One region of the Actinoplanes sp. NPDC048988 genome, then DNA from elsewhere that is predicted to be linked to it. Evidence: riboswitches for the same ligand, from Rfam matches in the RefSeq annotation. Region 1 holds a riboswitch; the other holds the start of a gene.

The links. A riboswitch is a leader RNA that binds a small molecule or an ion and turns the genes downstream of it on or off. The one in region 1 is predicted to bind S-adenosylmethionine.
Region 2: linked by a shared signal. The riboswitch ahead of thrC (threonine synthase) and the one ahead of ACGFJ7_RS16920 (aminotransferase class V-fold PLP-dependent enzyme) in region 1 are both predicted to bind S-adenosylmethionine.

The regions. Positions count from the first base shown of each region.
Region 1 is NZ_JBICTW010000004.1:545,410-552,016, reverse strand. Features, by position in the region: gene ACGFJ7_RS16935 (lanthionine synthetase LanC family protein) at 1-32, opposite strand, end outside; gene ACGFJ7_RS16930 (hypothetical protein) at 71-226, shown strand; gene ACGFJ7_RS16925 (hypothetical protein) at 241-732, shown strand; gene ACGFJ7_RS16920 (aminotransferase class V-fold PLP-dependent enzyme) at 902-2,092, opposite strand; SAM riboswitch class IV at 2,128-2,244, opposite strand; gene ACGFJ7_RS16915 (DUF1684 domain-containing protein) at 2,304-3,080, shown strand; gene ACGFJ7_RS16910 (hypothetical protein) at 3,229-3,528, shown strand; gene ACGFJ7_RS16905 (FAD-dependent oxidoreductase) at 3,525-4,598, shown strand; gene ACGFJ7_RS16900 (flavin reductase family protein) at 4,595-5,083, shown strand; gene ACGFJ7_RS16895 (aspartate/glutamate racemase family protein) at 5,072-5,758, opposite strand; gene ACGFJ7_RS16890 (serine hydrolase domain-containing protein) at 5,831-6,607, shown strand, end outside.
Region 2 is NZ_JBICTW010000001.1:1,394,882-1,401,488, forward strand. Features, by position in the region: gene ACGFJ7_RS06365 (GNAT family N-acetyltransferase) at 1-664, opposite strand, end outside; gene ACGFJ7_RS06370 (GNAT family N-acetyltransferase) at 646-1,626, opposite strand; gene thrC (threonine synthase) at 1,868-3,154, opposite strand; SAM riboswitch class I at 3,166-3,298, opposite strand; gene ACGFJ7_RS06380 (TetR/AcrR family transcriptional regulator) at 3,375-3,962, opposite strand; gene ACGFJ7_RS06385 (SDR family oxidoreductase) at 4,062-4,817, shown strand; gene ACGFJ7_RS06390 (GNAT family N-acetyltransferase) at 4,855-5,502, opposite strand; gene ACGFJ7_RS06395 (Uma2 family endonuclease) at 5,533-6,081, opposite strand; gene ACGFJ7_RS06400 (ATP-binding cassette domain-containing protein) at 6,262-6,607, shown strand, end outside.

The DNA of each region.
Region 1 (6,607 bases):
CCGGCGGCCAGCTCCTCCGCGCCTGCCGTCATGGTGTGGCAGCCTGCCATGACCGTCTAGGGTCGTCCGCATGGCGACACGGCTCGTGCAGATCACCATGAAGGCCCGGGACGACGCGGCGCTGGGCTGGACGCTCTCCAGCGGGGGTCCCGGCGTCACCAACCTCGAGCCCGTGAGCCTCACCGACCCGGAAGGCAACGAGTTCTGCCTGCCGACCCCGGCCTGAGCAGGAAAGACGCGATGAGGGAGAACGACTGGCGGGATCCGGAGTGGGTGGCGGGTGCCCATGAGTGGACCGCCGGGCATCTGGACGCGCCCGCGGTGGGGGCTGTTGAAGAGGTTCGGGTGCGGCCGTGGTCGGTTTCGCATCGGGTGATGACGGGGGCGGGGGCCCGCTGGTTCAAGGCGAACATCACCGGGTGTCGCTATGAGGCGGGGCTGGCGGCGGCGCTTGCCGAGTGGGTGCCGGGGCGGACGCTGGCGCCGATCGCGGTGGACACCGAGCGGGGCTGGCTTCTCACGGCGGACGCCGGGCCGACGCTGCGCGATCTCGGTGACGGCGGTCACTCGACGACAACGTCTTCGCCGGGTTCCGGTTCTTCGACTGGGGTGACGCCAGCGTCGGGCATCCGTTCGGGTCGCTGCTCGTCGCGCTGGGTGTGGCCGGTGCGGATCGGGCGGAGCGGCTTCGGGACGCGTACCTGGAAGTCTGGTCGGACCTGGGGTCGCTGAAAAGCCTTCGCCGCTCCGCCTCGCTCGCCTTCCGCCTGGCTCGCGTGTCCCGGGCCATGGCCTGGCGTCGGGCGGTCGAGGGTGCGGCCCTGCCCGTCGACGAGGACTTCCGCACCGCGGCCGACTGGTGGCTCGGGCAGCTGCCCGAGCCCACGCCGATCTCGAGGGTCTAGAGGAGCCGCAGGTCGGTGAGGGCGTCGACCAGGCGGGTGACGTCCTCGGCGGTGGAGCCCAGGCCGAAGCTCGCGCGCAGCAGGCCGGGGGCGGTCTCGCAGCCCTCGGTGGTGGCGTGGCCGGTCAGGCGGCGGACGAGCGGGTGGGCGCAGAACTGGCCGGCCCGCACGCCGATGCCGTAGTCGCGGCCCAGGCGCTCGGCGACGCCGGACGGGTCCGGCAGGGCGAAGGAGACGATGCCGACGCGCGGGACCTCGCCGCCGAACAGGGAGACGCCGTCCAGGCCGGCGAGCAGGCTCTGCTCGTGGTCCAGCAGGGCGGCCCGGTCGGCGCGCAGCAGCGCGTCGCAGACCGCGCCGAGGGCCACCGCGCCGATCAGGTTGGGGGTGCCGCCCTCGTGGCGGGCGGGGCCGGTGGCCCAGGTGACGTCGCCGGCGAGGTCGCCGACGGCGGCGCTGGCGCCACCGCCGTACAGGTAGGGCTGGGCCTCGTCGAGCCAGTCCTGACGGCCGGCCAGAACCCCGGCGCCAAAAGGTGCGTAAAGCTTGTGCCCGGACAAAGCGATGTAGTCGGCGCCGAGATCGTCGAGAGAGACGGGCACGTGGGGAGCCAACTGGGCCGCGTCGACGACGACCCGGGCGCCGTGGGCGTGCGCGATGTCGGCCAGTTGGCGGACGGGCCAGATCTCGCCCGTGACGTTGCTGGCTCCGGTCACCGCGAGGAGTGCCGGGCCGCTCACCGCGGACAGCGCCTGCTCGACGGCGGCCAGCGCGGAGGCGACAGAGGTGGGCGCGGGCAGGCGGACCGGGGAGGGCCAGGGGAGCAGGTTCGCGTGGTGCTCGCCGTCGAAGACGATCGTGGTGGTGCCCTCGGGGAGCGAGCGGGCGAGCAGGTTGAGCGAATCGGTGGTGTTACGGGTGAAGACGACCTCGTCGCCGGGGCGGCAGCCGAGGAATTCGGCCACGATGTCGCGGGCGCGCTCGTACTCGAGGGTCGACTTCTGCGAGCGGCGGCCGGTGCCGCGGTGCACGCTGCCGTACAGCGGAAGCAGGCTGGTCACGGCGTCGGCGGCGACCCGGACGGCCGGGGCCGAGGCCGCGTAGTCGAGGTGGGCGAAACGCACCGTACGGCCGTCGGGAAGATCAACCGTGAGGTCGGCGCCGATGATGTCGAGTTCGTCGGACATGGATGTGCCTCCGCATGGGTCGGGGACCCACCGCGGGCCCGCGCTTGCCCGCGTCGTCTTCGGCGCGAGCCTGGTCCTCACCCGGGGCACCCCATCGCGAACGCAAGGGTTGCCGGCCAGCGAGCCGGGGCTTGTCACTGGCGCTCATGACCTCCAGATCGAGACTAGCACCACCTATCTCCTACCGGGCAAGTAGGCATATGGTCGTCGCATGACGAAGCAGACTTGGGCCGAGTGGCACGCCGCGCACGAGCAGAACCGTGCCGACCGCCACGGGTTCCTCGCGGTGACCAGCCTCAACTTCCTCAACGAGACCCCGCAGCGCTTCACCGACGCCCCGGGCGAGTGGAGCACCGGACCGGACGGCGTAGTGGTCGACCTCACCGACGGCGAGTCCCTGACGGTCGACGGCGCCGAGGTGACCGGCCGGCACAGCTTCGGGGTGCTGCCCGAGCGCGGCGGCGTCACGGCCGGCTACGGCGACGCCGTGATCGAGGTGGCCAAGCGCAGCGGCTTCGACATCGTGCGGCCCCGGCACCCCGACAACCCGGTGCGTACGGGATATCGGGGCACCCCGGCCTTCGAGCCCACCGAGAAGTGGGAGCTGAGCGGGCGCTACGTGCCGTTCGAGGAGCCGCGGCAGATCACCGTGGGTGCGGCCGTCGAGGGTCTGGAGCACGTGTACGAGTCGCCGGGCCGGGTGGAGTTCGAGGCGCTGGGCACCCCGCTCGCCCTGACCGTGTTCAACGGGCACGCGCCGGGCACCTTCTTCGCGCTGTTCACCGACGAGACCTCGGGCGTGACCACGTACGCGGCCAACCGGAGCCTGGCCATCGACGCTCCCGCCGCCGACGGTTCCGTGGTGCTCGACTTCAACAAGGCCACGAACCTGCCGTGCGCCTACACGGAGTTCGCGACCTGCCCGCTGCCGCCGGCCGAGAACAGGCTGCCGATCGCCGTGGAGGCCGGCGAGAAAACCCCGGCGTGACCCCCGGGCTCGTACGAGCCGGCCCGGACCCGACCGTCCACAAAGGATACGGTCAAGCTGGTGGCCCTCGACGTGGTGAACGCGTTGCGGGACAGCGGGAAGCCGCGGTCGTCTTCACTGCCCTGCCGATGCCGGAGGACGCCCTGACATGCTCGGTGGGGCGGTCGATTTGTCCGAAGAAAAGCTGGACGAGCCGCTTCCCTCGTGGGCGGTGGCGCGGGACACCGGCCGCTGGTCGGTCGCGGGCACCCCAGAGCAGCTGGCCGCCGCCGTACCGGAAAGATTCGAGGCCGGTGTTCGCGACGTATTGTCGATCAACGGCATCGCCGGCGACCGCACGCACGACTTCGTGGTCGGCGGCCCGCCGACCGAACCACGCCGGCGCGGCATCGTCAAGGAGGACTACCGCGGCAGCACCCTCCGCGACAACTTGGGACTGACGCTATGACACTGGACGCGATCGTCGTCGGCGGCGGGGCGATGGGCTCGGCCGCGGCCTGGCAGCTCGCCCGGCGCGGCGCCGACGTGGCGCTGCTGGAACGGTTCGAGCCGGGGCACAAGCACGGCGCCTCGCACGGGGCGTCGCGGATCTTCCGGTTCGCGTACGCGCAGCCCGACTACATCACGCTGGCCCGCGAAGCCCTCGACCTGTGGCGGGAACTCGACCCGTCGCTGGTCGAGCTGACCGGCGGGGTCGACCACGGCGACCGCACGTCGATCGAGCCGATCGCCGCGGCCCTGGCCGCGGCCGGGGTGCCCGGCCAGTGGCTCCCGAAGGAGGAGGCCACCGCGCGCTGGCCGGGGCTGCGCTTCACCGGCCCGGTCTTCTTCCACCCGTCCAGCGGGCGCGTGCACGCCGACCGCGCGGTGGCCGCTCTGCAGACGGCCGCGTCGAAGCTCGGCGCCGACGTGCGGCACGAGACCGAGGTCACCGCCATCACCGTGCGCGGGGACGACGACGTGGAGGTCGTCACGGCCGGTGCGACCCTGCGGGCGCGCCGGGTCGTCGTGGCGGCCGGCGCCTGGACGTCGAAGCTGCTGCCCGGCCTGCTGCCCCTGCGGGTGACCCAGGAACAACCGGCCCATTTCACGCCGCTCCCCGGGCTCTCATGGCCCAGCTTCATCCACCACGACGGCGGCGCCGGCGTCTACGGGCTGCTCACCCCCGGCGAGGGTGTGAAGGTGGGCTTCCACGGGAACGGGCCGGTGGTGGACCCGGACGTACGCGACTACGCCGCGGAGCCCGTACGGGCGGAACGCCTTCGTGACTACGTACGGCAATGGGTCCCCGGGGTCGACCCGGACCGTGACGTGCCGATCAGCTGTACCTACACGACCACCCCGACCTCGGACTTCGTCGTCGACCGCCACGGGCCGCTGGTGATTGCCGCCGGCTTTTCCGGGCATGGTTTCAAGTTCACGCCGGCGATCGGGCGGCTGCTGGCCGACCTGACCACCACCGGCACCCCGGCGATCCCCCGATTCGCCCTCCCCCTCGGACAGGAGAGCCGCCCATGACCATGCAGTCGGCGCTGGAACCGCTGCGCCTGCGGCGCGTCTTCGGTTCCTTCCCCACCGGCGTGACCGTCGTGTCGGCGCTCGTCGACGGCAAGCCCGCCGGCCTCGCGGCCAACTCGTTCGTCTCCGTGTCGCTGGACCCGCCGATGGTCTCGCTCTGCGTGGCGCACACCTCCACCACCTGGCCCACCTTGCGCCGGGCCGGCCGTCTCGGCGTCAGCGTGCTCGGCGCCCACCAGGAACAGGCCGGCCGCCAGCTCAGCGCCCGCGACGTCGATCGTTTCGCCGCGCTCGACTGGCGCACCAGCCCCGACGGCGCGGTCTTCCTGGAGGGCTCCAGCGCCTGGCTGGACTGCTCCATCGACCGCGAGATACCGGCCGGCGACCACGACATCATCCTGCTGCGCGTGCACGACCTCGACGCCGACGAGTCCGTGCCGCCGCTGGTCTTCCACGGCAGCACGTACCGGTCGCTAGCCCTCTGACAGCATCCAGTCGAGCGCGGCCTCGACGTGGAGCAGCGTGGTGTCGTACACCCGCAACGGGCTCTGCTCCTGATCCAGCAGGAGACCGATCTCCGTGCACCCGAAGATCACCGCTTCCGCCGGCAGTTTTTCCAGGATGCGCAGGTACGCCTGGCGTGAGCCCTCCTCGACCCGCCCCTGACAGAGCTCGTCGAAGATGACCCGGTGCACGGTGTCCCGGTCCTCCTGATCGGGAACGACGACGGTGAGGCCGTTCGCTTCCAGCCGCTTTCGGTAGAAGTCCTGCTCCATCGTGTAGCGCGTCCCCAGCAGAGCGACCTCCTTGACGCCGTCGTCCAGCAGCGCCCGCGCCGTGCCGTCCGCGATGTGCAGAACCGGAATGTCGACCGCGTCCTCGATGGCGCCGATCACCCGGTGCATGGTGTTGGTGCAGAGAATCAGGCCCTCGGCGCCGGCCCGCTCCAGCTTCCGCGCGCACTCACCGAGGAACTTCCCGGCCTCGTCCCAGGCCCCGGCCACCTGCATCCGCTCGATCTCGGCGAAGTCCACCGTGTAGGTGACGCTGTGCGCCGAATGCAGCCCGCCGAGGCGCTCCCGCACCCCACGGTTGAGCCGCTGATAGTAGTAGTCGGTCGATTCCCAGCTCATGCCGCCGAGCAGCCCCAGAACTCGCATGCACCCATGCTCTCGCGCCGGCCGCGCGGCGCCGACGGCCAATTCGCTTGACGCGGCTGATGTGCTGCGGACATGGACCCTGTACGCGCGGCGTTCGAACAGAACTTCACCGACGGGCTCGAAGTCGGTGCGAGCTTCTGCGCGACCGTCGACGGCGAGATCGTGGCCGACCTGTGGGGCGGGCACGCCGACGCGGCCCGCACCCGCCCGTGGGAGCGCGACACGATCGTCAACGTCTACTCGATCACCAAGACGATGGCGGCACTGACCGCGCTGCTGCTCGCCGACCGGGGCGACCTCGACTTCGGCGCCCCGGTGGCCCGCTACTGGCCCGCGTTCGCGGCCGGCGGCAAGGACGAGGTCACGGTCGCGCAGGTGATGAGCCATTCGGCCGGATTGTCGGGCTGGCGTGCGCCGCTGGAGCCGGAAGACCTCTACGACTGGGAGAAGGTCACCACGCTGCTGGCCGCTCAGGAACCGTTCTGGAAACCCGGCACCGCCTCGGGCTATCACGCGGTCACCCAGGGCTTCCTGATCGGTGAGATCGTCCGGCGCGTCACCGGCCGTACCCTGGGAACCGTCTTTCGATCGGAAATAGCCGAGCCGCTGGGCGCCGACTTCCACATCGGGCTGCCCGCCTCGGAGGAGCACCGGGTCGTCGAGCTGATCCCGCCGCCGGAGGAGGCGTTCTCGGGCGAGGTCACCGAGCTGCCGGACAACGCCGCCCACAACCCGCGCCTGACCACGGCCGTCGCCAACACCCGGGCCTGGCGGGCGGCCGAGATCCCGGCCGGCGGCGGCACCGGCAACGCCCGCTCGGTGGCCCGGATCCACACCATCCTGGCCTGC
Region 2 (6,607 bases), on a different contig from region 1:
GGATCCGCTCGGCGTCGACCTTCTGCGCTTCCCAGGCGAGGTCGCCGACGGGCGAGTCGGTGAGGAGGCGGCCGCTGAGGTAGGCCACGTCGTCGATGATGTCGTCGGGTGCCACCCCGCTCCATTGCACCAGCCGGTAGTCGCCGGCCCCCGCCCACGCCTCGGCCAGCAGCTTGTCGAGGTAGGGCTGGTCGACCGTGGCGAGGTCGAGCCGGCTGCGGATCTCCTCGAGCCCGGCCGTGGCGCCCATCGCGGTGGCGAACGCGCCGCCGTCCGGGTGCCTCTGCACGGTCGGCCCGATCAGGTGGCGACGGCCGAGCTCGTGCGTGCGCGCCACGGCCAGCTCCCACAGCGCCCGCCCCACGCCCTGCCGCCGCGCCGAGGGCAGCACGCCCAGCTCGAGGTCGACCGTGTCGAGGTTGTCGTCCTGCGGCAGCCCCAGGGTCAGCAGCCCGACCGGCTCGCCGTCCAGCAGACCCAGGCTGCGCTCGTACGCGTAATCCGGCCACCCGTTCGCCACGGCGGCCCGATAGCCCTCCAGCGAGGAGAACGGAACGTCCGGCTGGTCGTGCTCCTGACAGGCGCGAGCGATCGCGTACGCCGTCTCCACCGCCTCACCGAGCGGCTCGGTGCGCACCCGCCCGCTCACAGGTCGTGCTGCCATTCGGTGGAGGTCTCGACCGCGCGGTAGCCCATGGCCCGGTTGATCCGCAGCATGTGCTCGTTCTGCGAGGCGTTGAAGGTGTCGATCGCCTCGATGCCGGGCCGGTGGTGGCGGATGTTGTCGAGGTTGGCCAGTTTCACCAGCAGGCCGAGGCGGTGGCCGCGGTGGCCGGGGTCGACCAGCGTGGTCTGCTGCCAGGCCTGTACGGGCTGGGCCAGCTCGCCGGCGATGACCGTCCAGGCCACCAGCTTGTCGCCGTGCAGCGCCCCCGCGCAGTAGCTGATCCGGCCGCGTTTCTGCCGCGCCTCCTCGTCCTCGCGCAGGCGGTCGGCGTCGATCTTCTCCGGTTCCCAGGCGATGTCGCCGGTCGGCGCGTCGGCCAGCAGCCGGCTCTCCAGATAGGCGACGTCGTCGATGATCTCGCGGGCCGGCACACCGAGCCAGTCGATCACCCGGTAGCCCTCGGCGTGGGCCAGCGCCTCCGCGCGCAGCTTGTCGAGGTGGCCCTCGTCGATCTTGGTCAGGTCGAGCCGGCTACGGGTGTCCTCCAGGCCCGCGACGGCGCCCATCGCGCGGGCGAACGCGGCGCCGTCGGGGTGGGTGTCCACGGTCGAGCCGATGACGTGTTTGCGGCCGTTCGCGGCGGCGCGCTCGAGCATGAACTCGTAGAGGGCCCGGCCCACACCGTGCCGCCGGTGTTCCGGCAGGACGTCGAGCACCATGTGCGCGTTGGTGAGGTTGTCGAGCTGGAACAGCTCCAGTCCTCCGAAGCCGACCGGTTCGCCGTCGAGCAGACCGAGGTACCGCTCGAAGGCCGCGCCGGGTGGCGGATGGAGCAGGCCCGCTTTGAAGGCTTTCTCGGTCATGAAGGGCAGGTCGGGGGATTCGTGTTGCTTCGCGGCCCGCAGGATCCGGTAGGCGACGGGATCCCGCCCGTCAAAGGGCTCGATCGATACACGCATGGCCGCCACCCTTCCGGGCGACGGCCATGAACGCGAACGATTTTGGTCGGGAGAACGGACGCACACCGCCTCCGGCAGTGGGTCGTTGGGTCCCTCGAGAGATTGTCACCAAGCTCGAGGTGAGGGACCGCGTACGGCGTCGCGCCCTCCCGCAGAGAGCATCCTGCCGACCCGGAGATCGGTTCGCAAGTCCTCGCGGGATGGAATTCTCACTTGCTGGCAGATTGCCGACTACAGAGTGTTATCCGAGCAGGCCGGCCTCGCGCGCGCCCTTCAGCGACGGCTTGATCGTGTGAGTCGGGCCGACCTGGCCGGCGACCGCGTCGAGGGTCTTGAGTCCCTCGCCCGTGTTGTAGACGACGGTCTCCTTCTCGGGGTCGAGCTTTCCGCTCTCCACAAGCTTCTTGAATACGGCCACAGTGGTGCCGCCGGCGGTCTCGGCGAAGATGCCGGTCGTCTCGGCCAGCAGCCGGATGCCGGCGCGGATCTCCTCGTCGTCGGCGTAGTCCATCCAGCCGCCGGTGCGCTTGACGGCCTCGATCGCGTACGCCCCGGCCGCCGGGTCGCCGATGTTCAGCGACTTCGCGATGCCGGTCGGCTTCACCGGGACGATCTCGTCGGTGCCCTTCTGCAGCGCCGTGGCGATCGGGTTGCAGCCGGCCGACTGGGCGCCGAAGACCGTCCAGCCGCCCTCGGGCGGCTCGGCCAGGCCGATCTCGACCAGCTCGCTGAACGCCTTGTCGACCTTGGTCAGCAGCTCGCCCGAGGCCATCGGGATGACCACCTGAGCCGGGATGCGCCAACCGAGCTGCTCGGCCACCTCGTACCCCAGGGTCTTGGAACCCTCGGCGTAGAACGGGCGCACGTTGACGTTGACGAAGGCGGTGTCCTCGAACTCGTCGGTCTCCACGAGCTCGCCGCAGAGCCGGTTCACGTCGTCGTACGAGCCCTCGATGGCCACCAGCTCGCCGCCGTACACAGCGGTCGTGATGATCTTTCCCTGCTCGAGGTCGTGCGGGATGAAGACGATGCTGGGGGCGCCGGCCCGGGCCGCGTGCGCGGCCACCGAGTTGGCCAGGTTGCCGGTGGAGGCGCAGGCGAAGCGGGTGAAGCCGAGCCCGCGGGCCGCGGTGAGCGCCACCGAGACGACCCGGTCCTTGAACGAGTGGGTCGGGTTGGCCGAGTCGTCCTTGACGTACAGGGGCGCCCGCAGGCCGACCGCGGCGGCCAGGGCCGGGGCGCTGACCAGCGGCGTCAGCCCGGGGTCGAGGGTCACCCGGGTGGCCGGGTCCTGCCCGGCGGGCAGCAGCGCCGCGTAGCGCCAGATGTTCTGCGGGCCCGACTCGATGTCGGCCCGGGTCACCCGCGCGAGGGCCGCCTGGTCGTAGGCGACCTCGAGCGGGCCGAAACACTCGTAACAGGCGTGCTGCGCGACCAGCGGGTATTCCGCACCGCAGGCACGGCAGACGAGACCCTTGGCGGGCGAAGTGGTGGTGGTAGCGCTGGGTGCACTGACGGTAGACGTCATCGAGGCCTTCCCTCTCATCTTTCCCCGCGGCGACCTGCCGGCGAGGACGGAATTAGCACCTGCCGCGCTCGGCCTCGTCATCGAGACTGCGTGGTGGTTGCCGGGGCTTCATCGGGCCGTTCCCTCTGCCCCTCTGGATGAGGTATTCAGTTGTTTCCCACACCTTACGACGAAATCCCGGTAAGACGCTCGCGGGTTCCCGAGGTGTGAGCCACACCCTTCAGCGGTAGCGGGCGATCATCGTACGGACGGCCTCGGTGACCGCCTTGTCGTTGGCGGCGGCGCCCGGCGCCCAGTCGGTGAGCAGCAGCGACGGCCAGAAGACGAAGTTCGAGATCATGCCGAGGAACTGGGTCGCGGCCATCTCGGGGTCCTCGAGCTTCGCGTCGGACAGGTACCGCCGTACCGACTCGAAGTAGGGCATCTTCCCCCGGCTGAACTGGGCCTCGCCCAGCTCCGGAAAGCGCGGCAGCTCGGCGATGACGATCCGGAAGAGCGCGGTCATGCCCGGCCGCGTCAGCAGCTCGACGTAGCGGCGGCCGATCGCCGTCAGCCCCGCTTCCAGATCGTCCACCGGCGGCTCGGGACCGTCCGCGTCCTCGACCCGCCACGACTCGGTGACGATGGCGTCGAAGAGCGCGGCCTTGGTCGGGAACTGCTTGAACAGCGTGGCCTTGGAGACCCCGGCCGCGTCGGCGATCTTCGCGAGCGACGTCCCGTCGTAGCCGGACGCGAGAAACAGGCCGGTCGCCGCGTCCAGGATCGCCGCGCGCTTCTGCTCGGCGACGCGCTGGTGGTACGTGCTCATGCCCTCAGTATGACCAACAGCGAGGTGAGTCACTTGACTCACCTCGGCTCCGAATGGTGAGGTGAGTCGGTCAGCTCACCTCCGAACGAAGGACGCACCATGCGCTTCACCGATCACACCGTCCTGATCACCGGTGGCACCGGCGGGATGGGCGAGAGTCACGTCCGCGCCTTCCACGCCGAGGGCGCCGACGTCGTCATCGGCAGCACGGCCACCGGCCTGGCCCGGGCCACCGAGCTCGCCGAGGAGCTGGGGGCCTTCCCGGTACGCCTCGACGTCACCAGCGAGGACGACTGGACGACCGCCGTGGCCGCCGCCGAGAAGGCGTACGGGAAAGTCTCGATCCTGGTCAACAACGCCGGAGCGCAGAACCCGGCGACACCGATCGAGGCCACCGGCCGGGACCTCTGGGACCGCACCTTCGCGGTGAACGTGACCGGCCAGTTCCTCGGCATCAAGGCGGTCACCCCCGCGATGCGCCGGGCGGGCGGCGGCGCGATCGTCAACATCGGCTCGACCATGGCGTACGGCGGCACGTCCCGCTACGCCTCCTACGTGGCCGCCAAGTGGGCCCTGCGCGGCCTGACCCGCAGCGCCGCCCTCGAACTGGGCCGCGACAACATCCGGGTCAACGCCCTGCACCCCGGCGTGATCGCCACCAAGCTGATCACCGAGCCGGCCGAGCCCGGCGGCCGCCCGATCGCCGACTTCTACGACCCTTCGCCGTACGCCGTACCCCGCCTCGGCGAACCCGCCGACATCACCGCCACCCTGCTTCACCTGGCCGGCTCGCCCTTCACCACCGGCACCGACGTGGTCGTCGACGGCGGTCTCCTGCTCGGCCCGGCCCTCTGAGCTCACGTGACGAAGGCGGTCGAGATCCGCGACCTGGTCAGTCGCTGAGACCCAGCATCGCCCGGCAGGCCGGCACCCCGTCGACGACGACCGGGGGCCGCGCCTGCCCACTCCAGCCCTCCCGGGTCAGCCGCAGCCGGTCGGAGACGAGCGCCTCACCGTCCCGCGCGTCCACCGAGATCCCGTCCGGCCGATAGCCGAGCTTGCGCGACACCCGCTGCGACGCGTGGTTGTCCTGGAACACCTCGGTCAGCGCCGCCGTGGCGCCGAGATGGTCGAACGCCAGCGCCAGCAGCCCGGCCCGGGCCTCGGTCCCGTAGCCCCGCCCCTGATGCGCGAGCCCCAGCCACGACCAGGTCTTGACCTCCCGCACCACCGCGAAGTCCCGCGCCCGGAGCCCGACCAGCCCGATCGGCTCCCCATCCCGGAACACCCCGAACCCGAGCTCCCAGTCGTCGGGCCGCCACGAGGCCAGCGCCGCCCAGTGCCCGCGCAGAACCGCCCGCGCCCGCTCCTCGGCGCTCCCGTCGGTCCACGGCGTCAGAAACGGCCGCTCCCCGTCCCGGTGCACCCCGGCACCCGCCAGCCGCGCCAGCTTCTCCAGCTCGTCCTCATCGGGAAGCCGCAACTCGACCCGCGCCCCGACAACCCGCAGCCCGAACGGCGGCCAAAGATCGGCATTCATCCCGTGATCCTGGCCGCCCACCCACAGCCCTCAGATGGCCGGGGTCGTACTCAGAAGCCAGGCCATCGGCTGGGCACCCTCGGGCTCCAGCATGTATTCGCCGGCGCCACCGTCGAGACGATGGCGATGAACGGTCGTGACGCCGTCGCGCTCGACGATCCAGTAGTGCGGAATCCCGGCCTTGGCATATTCGATCTTCTTGATCACCCGGTCGACCACCTCGGAGCCCCGGGACACCACCTCGATGGCGAGCAGCAGGCCCACGATGCCGGCATAGCTCGACCGAGCCGGACGCGGCGGCTGGTCCTTCGCCCACACAGTCAGGTCGGGCACCCGCCCGCCACCGACGTCGATGCCGCAGTCCGTCACCACTTGATCCGGGCCGTAACCGTTGGTCAGGAACCAGGCGAACATCCTCGAGACCAACAGCGCGTGTTCGGGGTCGGCGGGGGGCACAACGGACAACACTCCCTCAGGGCTGAGTTCGTAACGATGGTTCTCGTCGGCCGCCGCCATCACCGCAAGGTCATCCAACGTCACCTGCGCCGGCATCCCAGCACCCACGGCCTCGGCGCTCATCATGCCTCCCTCAGCAGTGCGCGTGTTTCATCCGCGTACCCCACCAACGTACCGGCAGAGGGGTTTGAAGGGGGTGGTCTCCACCCGGAGTGGTTCGGGTGGCTGCGGACGGTCACTGGAATGGCGGGATTGGCGTGAGAAGGGCTCGGGATATTGACGGGAGTGCCTAAAGTCTCGCGGGTGACTGCCGTATTGGAGATTGCCGGGCTGCAGAAGACCTATCGCAGCCGCAAAGGGACGCGGAAGGCGCTCGACGGGTTCGACATGGTTGTCGAGGCGGGTCAGGTGCATGGCTTTCTCGGGCCCAACGGGTCGGGGAAGACCACCACGTTGCGGACGCTGCTGGGGCTGATCAAACCCAATGGCGGCCGCATGGCCATTCTCGGCAAGGAGGTTCCGCGGCATCTGCCGGAGACGGCCGGGCAGGTCGGGGCGATTGTGGAGAGCCCGCAGTTCTTCGGCAATTTCAGCGCGTCCGACACGCTGTCGCTGCTGGCCGACGCCGGCAATGTGCGACGGCAGCGGG